Regions from separate parts of the Bacillus sp. C1 genome, predicted to be linked through region 1. Evidence: predicted binding sites of a transcription regulator. Region 1 holds the regulator's gene; each other region holds the start of a gene.
What was found. Region 1 encodes Rex, which represses fermentation and respiration genes when NADH is low (regulators of the CRP and FNR family bind a similar motif). Its sites were predicted from a motif close to TTGTGAAATATTTCACAA; they were not measured.
Positions count from the first base shown of each region.

Region 2: the regulator Rex is predicted to act here: its motif matches at 1,716-1,733, upstream of ACX5JI_RS22640 (nitrate reductase subunit alpha).
Region 3: the regulator Rex is predicted to act here: its motif matches at 1,860-1,877, upstream of hcp (hydroxylamine reductase).

Region 1 is NZ_JBTMZT010000024.1:3,983-7,274, reverse strand. Features, by position in the region: gene ACX5JI_RS26115 (CPBP family intramembrane glutamic endopeptidase) at 367-1,110, shown strand; gene ACX5JI_RS26110 (YdiK family protein) at 1,114-1,308, shown strand; gene ACX5JI_RS26105 (redox-sensing transcriptional repressor Rex) at 1,333-1,962, opposite strand; gene ACX5JI_RS26100 (ABC-F family ATP-binding cassette domain-containing protein) at 2,147-3,292, shown strand, end outside.
Region 2 is NZ_JBTMZT010000013.1:51,742-55,033, reverse strand. Features, by position in the region: gene ACX5JI_RS22640 (nitrate reductase subunit alpha) at 1-1,587, opposite strand, end outside; gene ACX5JI_RS22635 (Crp/Fnr family transcriptional regulator) at 1,801-2,493, opposite strand; gene ACX5JI_RS22630 (NAD(P)H-dependent oxidoreductase) at 2,880-3,292, opposite strand, start outside.
Region 3 is NZ_JBTMZT010000011.1:7,467-10,758, forward strand. Features, by position in the region: gene ACX5JI_RS21265 (hypothetical protein) at 1-956, shown strand, start outside; gene ACX5JI_RS21270 (hypothetical protein) at 1,239-1,835, shown strand; gene hcp (hydroxylamine reductase) at 1,941-3,227, shown strand.

The DNA of each region.
Region 1 (3,292 bases):
AACACACTTATAATAATAAATAATCTAATTTTCTTTTGCAAGTAAAAAAATCATAATTTTTTCGCAAATTACTCTATAAGCTTTTCTATATAAGCATTCTTGTCTGTATTATTCAATTCTCATTTTTTCTAATTACAGCCTTTGCGATATGAATCTGCGTTTCTACTTATCGTATGTTACAATATGAAAGACACCCTAAGTTGTTTTCTCTATACATACAACTTTTTCCTGTCTGCTATTTCATTTTCAAATAAAAATTTACAAAAAAATCATAATATGCATTCACATGATGTATCTTCGGGTGGGTATTTACATGCTATCCTCCCCTATCCCATACACTAGAGTTAGAAAGGATGGTTAAACCGTTTGAAAAAACAATATTGGTGGATTATAGTTACATACATTCTGATGCAGTTATCAGGCATTGTTGGATTACCACTTCTTCTGAAAACTGGACTATATGATAACAGGGGGTTCACTAGAGAAGAAAAACTACAAATACTAACTGGACACTGGGCAATCATTAGCTTTTTCATCGCATTATGCATTGTACTTTTGCTCCTCAGAACAGACATTCGCGATCGGCACTTAAATACAAAACGTGCTACTATTCCTGCCACAATTGGCTGGATCTTTATTGGTTTCTTTTTAGCTCTCTTTTCTCAAACGATTGCAGGTACAATCGAAATGCACTTACTAGGCATAAAGCCAGGTTCTGAAAATACAGCACAGTTAATGGATATCGCAAGGACGACACCTTGGTTCCTGATTGTTATATCAATAATCGGTCCTATTTTAGAAGAGATTGTCTTTAGAAAAATCTTATTTGGTACACTTTATAAAAAATTCAACTTCTTTATCGCTGCAATTATTAGTTCCCTTGTGTTCGCAGCAATTCACTTTGATTTTACGCATCTACTGGTCTATACTGCCATGGGTCTTGTATTCGCCTTCTTATATGTGAAAACAAAGCGAATTATCGTTCCTATTATGGCTCATGTTGCAATGAATACATTAGTTGCAATCACTCAAGTAATAATAAGTAACGATCAAATACAAGAAATGATTAAAAAAGCAGAGCAAATGCAAGGATTTATCGGAGGATTTTAAAATATGAGGAACTCACCATTGTTCATGTCAGCACTGTATTTTCTTCTTGGATGTGTCTTTACACGTTATGCAATCACGAACGTTACAGATACAATCTGGAACTTTTGGACACTGCTGTTTGCTGTTATGGCGACAATTGACTTTAATTTGGCACTTCGACTTCTCTTAATAAAATTCACAAAGAAAAAGCCACAATAAAACGCAGAGGGATTCCTCTGCGTTTTATTGTGGATAATTTTTCAAAAAATAAACTAATGTTTGTAATTCTACAGCTAAATCAATATGATGAATTCTTATATTTTCCGAAACATTTAATCGTGCTGGTGTAAAATTTAAAATCCCATGTATATTTGTTTCGGCCAATCGATCTGCTACAGTTTGTGCAACAGTAGCAGGTACTGTTAATATTGCCACTTGTATATCATTTGTTAAACGCTCTTCTAATTCGTCTAAATGATATACAGGGATTCCTCCGATTTCTTTTCCAACTTTCTCTTCATTGACATCAAAAGCCATTTCAATCTTTGTATTATTATTTTTCGTGAAATTGTAATGTAAGAAAGCGGTCCCTAAATTACCTACTCCAATAAGCGCTACACGTGTTATATCATCTTGATCGAGCGTTTCCCGGAAAAATGATAGTAAATAATTCACATTATATCCATATCCCTTTTTCCCTAACGCTCCAAAATATGAGAAATCTCTTCGAATTGTTGCCGAATCTACTTTTACAGCCTCACTCAATTCTGCTGATGAAACACGTTGCTTACCAGAAAGCGATAAGTTTTGGATAAATCGATAGTATAGAGGCAATCTTTTGGCAGTGGCCTGTGGAATCTTCTGCTGATCCATGTAATCTCTCCTCTCTTCCTATCTTTGTTCATAGACTGAAAACAAATACAGAAGTTTAGCACTTATGACTTTCCTTGTATAATAGAGAAAAGACTTCTCTCTTTATTTTAAACTATACACTATTTTTAGTATGATTGAGAAATATAAACATGGCAAAGTTAAGAAATTAGTTGAGGTGAAAACATTGATTTTATTACAAGTGAACGGGCTTTCAAAATTATACGGTGCTGAAACAATTCTTGCAAACATTAAATTGGAAGTTCAAACAAAAGATCGCATTGCACTCGTTGGTCGAAATGGTGCTGGAAAATCTACATTATTAAAAATAATTGCCGGCGAATTATCCCACGATGGTGGAGAAATTATAAAACCGAAAGATGTTTCGATTGGGTATTTAGCCCAAAATACTGGTTTAGAAACTTCTTTAACAATTTGGGATGAAATGCTTACCGTCTTTACACATCTAGAGCAAATGGAAAAGAAACTTCGAAGGTTAGAACAGGAGATGGGTAAAGAAGAGAACTTTTCAAATGCTACTACATACGAAAGATTACTCGCTGATTATGATCAATTACAGTTAAACTACAAAGATCAGGGGGGGTATCAATATGAAGCTGATATTCGCTCCATTTTAAGTGGGCTTGGTTTTCCTATCGAAACACACCAAACAACAATTTCTACGTTAAGTGGTGGTCAGAAAACGAGACTTGCTCTTGGTAAACTACTATTAACTAAACCAGATTTACTCATTTTGGACGAGCCAACAAACCATTTAGATATCGATACACTAACATGGCTTGAACAATATTTACAAGGCTATCCTGGCGCTATTTTAATCGTCTCCCATGATCGCTACTTTTTAGATAAGCTTGTTACACAAGTATATGAAATTTCTAATAAAGAAAGTAGACGATATGTTGGAAATTATAGCAAATATTTAGATTTAAAAGCTGCATTATATGAACAAGAAATGAAACGTTATGAAAAACAACAAGAGGAAATTGCTAAGCTGGAAGACTTTGTTCAAAAGAACATCGCCCGTGCTTCTACAACAAAACGTGCTCAAAGCCGCCGTAAGCAATTAGACCGAATGGAATTACTAACTAGGCCCTTAGGTGACTCTAAATCTGCATCGTTCCACTTTGACATCGAAAAACAAAGCGGAAATGACGTATTACAGGTAAAGGATGTTTCAATTGGGTATGACAAAGAAGCAGTTATCGAGCATGTAAATATGCGTTTGACCCGAGGAGATAGTGTCGCACTAGTCGGTCCAAATGGTATTGGAAAATCTACATTATTAAAATCGATTGTGAATAAGTTGAAGCCG
Region 2 (3,292 bases), on a different contig from region 1:
AATCATGGAGCGGCCGTTTGTATCAACGGCATTTTGTGCAAACTCACGAGCAATTTGAATAATTAGTTCACGTTTTACTCCGGTCATTTTCTCTTGCCATGCTGGGGTAAATGGAACATCATCATTGAAGTCTTTCGGTTCTTGCCCGCCAAGTCCGCGGTTAACGCCGTAATTTGCTAATGTTAAGTCATATACAGTTGTAACGAAAATGTCGCCTTCTTCTGTTCTGATCTTTTTCACTGGAATGGTACGTTCTAATATTTTGTTTCCATCATCAGAGAAGTAGGGGATTTGTACAGTTCCAACAGTATCTTCCATACCAAGTAAGGAAAGGCGTGGATCAATTGTTTCACCTGTTTGTTCATCTTCTAAACGCAAGTTCCATTTCTTTTCGTTATCCCAGCGTGAACCCATCGTGCCATGTGGGGTAGCGAAATCGTTCGTGTTATCGTTCCAAAGGACAGGTTTCCATTCACCTAGCTTTGTTTCACGGCCGATATCATTTGCGTTTAAGAAGCGATCGGCAACGAATTGGTCCCCTTGTTGTTGTAACGTGACAAAGAATGGGAAATCCGTATATTGCTTCGCATAATTTGTGAAGTATTCCACTTGTTTGTCTACGTAAAATTCTTGTAAAATGACGTGCCCCATTGCCATTGCAAGTGCACCATCTGTACCTTGTTTTACGCTCATCCATTCATCAGCAAACTTAGTGGATTCAGCGAAGTCAGGACTTACAGAAACAACTTTTGTTCCTTTATAGCGCACTTCCGCTAAGAAGTGAGCGTCTGGTGTTCTTGTCATCGGTACGTTTGACCCCCATGTCATAATGTAACCAGCGTTATACCAGTCGCTACTTTCTGGTACGTCTGTCTGATCGCCCCAAATTTGCGGAGAAGCTGGTGGTAAGTCAGCATACCAATCGTAGAAGCTCAGCATCGGCCCGCCCATGAGTTGCATAAAGCGGCTACCAGCGGCATGACTTAACATGGACATGGCCGGGATTGGTGAGAAACCAACATTGCGGTCTGGACCGTATTTGATCACTGTATATAGTAAAGAAGCAGCAACAAGTTGTAATACTTCATCCCAACTAGCACGAATGAATCCGCCTTTACCGCGTGCCCCTTTATACGTACGTGCTTTTTCAGGATTTTCTACGATGCTTTTCCAAGCGTCTAATGGTGAATTGTGATTTTGTAGTTCCTCTTTCCACATATTCCAAAGTACACCGCGTACATATGGATATTTCACGCGAAGAGGACTATAAATGTACCAAGAAAAACTTGCCCCGCGCGGACATCCTCGTGGTTCAAAGTCTGGCATATCAGGGCCAGTAGATGGGTAGTTCAGTTCTTGACCTTCCCAAGTTACAATTCCATCCTTTACGTAAATATTCCAGCTGCAAGAGCCAGTGCAGTTTACACCGTGTGTAGAACGGATTACTTTATCGTGTTGCCACCTTTTTCGATAGACGTTTTCCCATTCACGATCTTCATATGTTTCTTGTGTATGATTGTCGTTATAGCGATCTATTGGGGAAAAATATTTTAAACGTTTCATTAATGCTGAAGGTTTCTTTTTCATACTGTTCACTCCTTTATTGCGTCTCTCTTTCTTATTTTCACTATAAGAGAGCATGCAAAATAGAGATGTGATATCTATCACAGTTCAACAGATTGTCAAAAATCAGATTTGTAACACTTTTTGAGAAGTTGTGACATTTTTCACATCGAAGAGTGATTCTTTTTTTGTAGAGTAAGGGAGAAAGAAAAAAGAGTAGCATCTCAAATAGAGAGGCTACTCAATACTACAAATAGAGGTAGGACAATCTTCACAAGCAATTTCGCATTTTAAAAATTGTAGATCATGAATTGTGATTTTTCCTTTATGAATAGAAAGAATTCCTTGTTTTTTTAAATCATTTAACATACGGTTTACACTTTCACGTGAGGTTGCACAGAAATTCGCAAGCTCTTGATTCGTTAAAGGTAGATCGATAAGGATGCCATTTTCTTTTAATATGCCATAACTGTTTGTCATACGAATGAGTGTGGAATAAAGGGCACCTTTTTTTCCGTGTAATACTAAATCACGAAATTTTGTTTGCATTCTTCTTAAGTGTTCGCTAATCCATTTCATAAATTCAAATGCAAGAGCTGGTTTTTGCAGTAATGCCTTTTCTAAAGCATCCCGTTTAATGACTCCAACTTCAACAGTTTCAAGGCATTTTGCATTTAATAAATACTTTGCATTGTCTGTAAATAATGTTAATTCCCCAATAATATCGTCCTTTGAACAAATGCGAAGCGTTAACTCTTGTCCGTCAGCGCTAATTTTACTAATCTGTACTTTTCCAGAGCGAACGATATAAAGTTCTTTTGCCTCTATCCCCTCTTGGAAAATATAACTTCCTTTACTAATCTGTATTTTATATTCAACAGATGCAAGTAATTCCTTTAAGTCATTTGATAATGCCGTACGATTTGTCACAGCAATCACCTTTCTTTTTCAAGCAGTCTACTTCTTATTTTGGGTGTAAGCATGATGAAAATGCAAGAAATATCTTTTTACTATAAGTGATAATTTTATTTTTAGCTGTGAGCAAGCGCATTATTACCAATGAAAAAAGGATGTCTTTTAGCAGTTTATTGGGAAACAGGAGCTAAGGGGGACCTGTTTTTTTGTCGTTTGTTCGTCGATAGCCTTTGCCAAATGGTCGATATATTCAAATTTGCGCTGATATATTGTGAGAAATGGTTGTTATATTTGAAAGATCGCTGATAAAATTTCATTCACCATTTTTCTTTTATAATTTTGTAGCATTTCCCTTTCTTCACGACCTGAAAAAGGATGTCTTTTGTAGACACCCTGTTACTTTATTTAATCCATTCCACAACCATATCCATTGTTTGACGAGTTTTATCCCGTTTTGGTTCTTCCGCGCGATAACCGAAAGCAACTAACATAGACACACCAAATGTATCATTAGAGATAATTCCTTCTTCTTTTAAAATCGCATCTACTTTTTCTTGATGGAACCCTTCAATTGGGCAAGAATCAATGCCAATTTGGGCAGCAGCAGTCATCATATTACCGAGAGCGATGTATGTTTGTTTAGAAGCCCAATCAAACATAGCACGATCGTTTTCAAGTAATTGGAAATCGGATTGTTGAAATTCCTTATAAAAACCACGTTTCATTGTTATGACTTCCTCGGGGAGCTGCTGAATATTTTTCATAAAGTTAGAAATATAGGAAGAGTTATACATCATTTCTTCTTTTTTACGAG
Region 3 (3,292 bases), on a different contig from region 1:
ATACCATTGAAAATAATGGGTCTGTAACGGACAGAGAGAAGCAAAAATATCGAAATATCCATTTACTGAAAGAGGCAGACTTACGTAAAGCGTCTGTGAAAATACAAGAGTATAAAATTTTAGATCATATCGTACACCAAGCTGTACTATACTTTCGAAATATGTTGAATTCATCATTTTGGCGAGGAATTTCTGAAAAAACAAGTATAACGATGCACTCGTTACCTGTTACGCATCAGAAATTGTTATACCATTTAGAGTTTTTCCCGCGTTATAATCAGCAATCTCCAGCACTGTTATTTGTTTATAAACCTACGTTTTTAGTGTATGAGTATTATGTATTTTTCATCATCATTTCTATATTGCAACAATTGAAGTTTAAAGACGAAATTCCACTGCGCCAACAAATTCAAACTTATTTTTACCTAGATGGTTTACAAGACGGTACGACAATCGTTTTAAATCGTGAAAATATCCAAATCCATGTAGCGTTTAATGATCTTATTGAAACCCATCCACTCATCGCGCTTAGTAAAGGCAGTCATTTTTATAATGGAGAAGATACGAAAAAGCCAGACATTCGTCTAGATTGTTATGTGAAGAAAGGAGAACGTTATGAGTACCAGTCCTCAATTATTATTGAGGTGAAATATAGCCCCATGTTTAATATTTTTCAGCCTGTAGGCAATACAAAAGCAACAGAACAAATGTATAAATATTGGTCTATTAAATATGTAGAAGAACAGGATGGAAAAAGAGTTTTTCACAGAAGGGCGATTCATGAAGTGATTTGTGTGTATCCAGGCAGTCATATGCATGGGAAGAAGATAGAAGCAGGTTGCGGGATCTTTTTGCAATTATATCCATATAAAACGAAGCAAGGAGAAGAAAAATTAGCAGGACAGAATGGTCTTGTACAAATTTTTGAGAAATGGTTAAAAATTACAGTAACATAAAAAGAAATCCTTTGTTTCGAAAAGGATTTCTTTTTATGTACTTTATATGAAACGTTACACATACACTTTATGAATGAAGTATTTTCAATATAAATAGGAATCATTTTTTCTTTTTGTAAAAATTTTATATAAATCTAAAACTTGAATAGGAGATCATTTTAGTTTATAGAATCTATAATGAAGTAGTAAATAGTTTTAGGTTGCATACGAAGATTTGTTCTTATATGATAGATAGTGAAAGCGTTATCAAAAATAGTACGTCGATGGGAAAGGCGGGGAAATATGTTCCAGCGTGTTCAAACAAAGGAAGAACATTTTTTGTTCGAGCAATTGTGGGGAGATTTTTGTGAAGAGCGAAATTTAATGTTTGTAGAGCGAAATTTAAATCCATCACGATTTTTATTAATAGAAGGTGGACAATATACCGGTACAGTAGAGTGCATTCGATATATGAAGCCTGAACAATCTAATTCTGAGTTTTTCTATCCGTTTTCTAAAAATGAGTTAGTGCAAGGGTTAAGAAATGTTTATGAAATAGGAAAGTTAAGTATTGCGAAAATTTCGCGCGGAAGAGGGCATTTTAAGAGACTCGTAGCTATTTTATTTATCCATGCTTTAGAAATGAAAGCTGAGTGGTATATTGCTGTTGTTACAAAAAGAATGTATATGTATTTACTAACACTAGGGTTTCCAATTGAACCAATTGATGACCCGTTTCCTTTTCACGATACATTACAAGGGGTACCTGTTCGAATTCACGCTCGGAAAGGAATAACTCATTTGTATTCTTTAAAAGAATTCCGGGATATTATTCAAGGGAATGCTTATGCACAGGCATTAATCAAAGAGAACAGTAAAAATATTATGTTAACAAGATGAAGTGTCACAAATTTTAATAAATTATTGTGATTGATATCACATCCTTTTTTCTTCATATATATTACGATTTAGTTGTAATGACTGATTAGGAGAGGGTGGGATGACATGTTTTGCTATCAATGTGAACAAACCAAGGCCGGTGGCTGTAAAGTAATGGGTGTTTGTGGGAAGAATGAAACAATTGCAAGTTTACAAGATACAATTGTGTTTGGATTAAAAGGAATCGCGGCTTATCGTACTCATGCTGCACAGCTCGGATATACAGATCCGTTTGTGGATGCTACAACTCATGAAGCGTTATATATGACATTAACAAATTCTAACTTTAATGAACAAGAGCATATTGATATGGCTATGAAAGTTGGAAAATCAGCTTTACGGGTAATGGAACTGTTAGATGAGGCGCATACGAATCATTTTGGTATGCCAGAACCTGTTCAAATTACACAAAACTGTGTTGAGGGTAAGGCCATTGTTGTTACTGGCCATAATTTATTTGCATTAGAGGAATTATTAAAACAAACAGAAGGAAAAGGAATTAATATTTATACGCATTCGGAAATGCTACCAGCGCACGGGTATCCGCAGCTGAAAAAATATCAACATTTAAAAGGAAATATCGGTAAGGCATGGTATGATCAGCGACGTCTTTTTGGAAAATTTACTGGTGCGATATTGGCTACAACAAACTGTGTTATGCCAATTAAAGGATCCTACTCTGATCGCTTCTTTTCATATGATATTGCTGGCCTTGAGGGCGTACAGAAAATTGAAAATGATGATTTTACACCAGTAATTACAAAAGCGCTAGCACTTCCAGAAGTACATATGGAATCGGATGAACAGTTGGTAACGGGTTTTCATCATCATACAGTATTATCATTAGCACCAGAAATCATCCAGGCGGTAAAGGAAGGGAAAATTAAGCGATTCTTTGTTATCGCAGGTTGTGATGCACCAGGTAAAGGTGGAGAGTATTATCGTGAATTAGCAACGTCACTTCCACAAGAAACTGTTATTTTAACAACTTCATGTGGGAAATTCCGCTTTAATGATGTGGATTATGGGGTTGTACCAGGTACGGAAATTCCACGTTACATTGACTTAGGACAATGTAATAATTCTATTTCTACAATAAAAATAGCGGCTGCTTTAGCTGATGCTTTTCAATGTGAAGTGAATGAATTGCCAGTTAGTATTGTTTTATCTTGGTTTGAACAAAAAGCGGTTGCGATTTTACTAGGACTATTTAGTCTCGGGATTCAAGATGTTCGTATTGGTCCAAAGGCACCTGAATTTATTTCACCTGGTGTGCTTGATGTATTGCAAGAAACATTTGGATTAAAACTAATTACAACTGCAGCAGAAGATATGAATATGATGTTATCGTAACAAAAAGGATGTCTTGTAATGAGACATCCTTTCTTATATAAAGTGAAACTTCCATCAGTGGGACG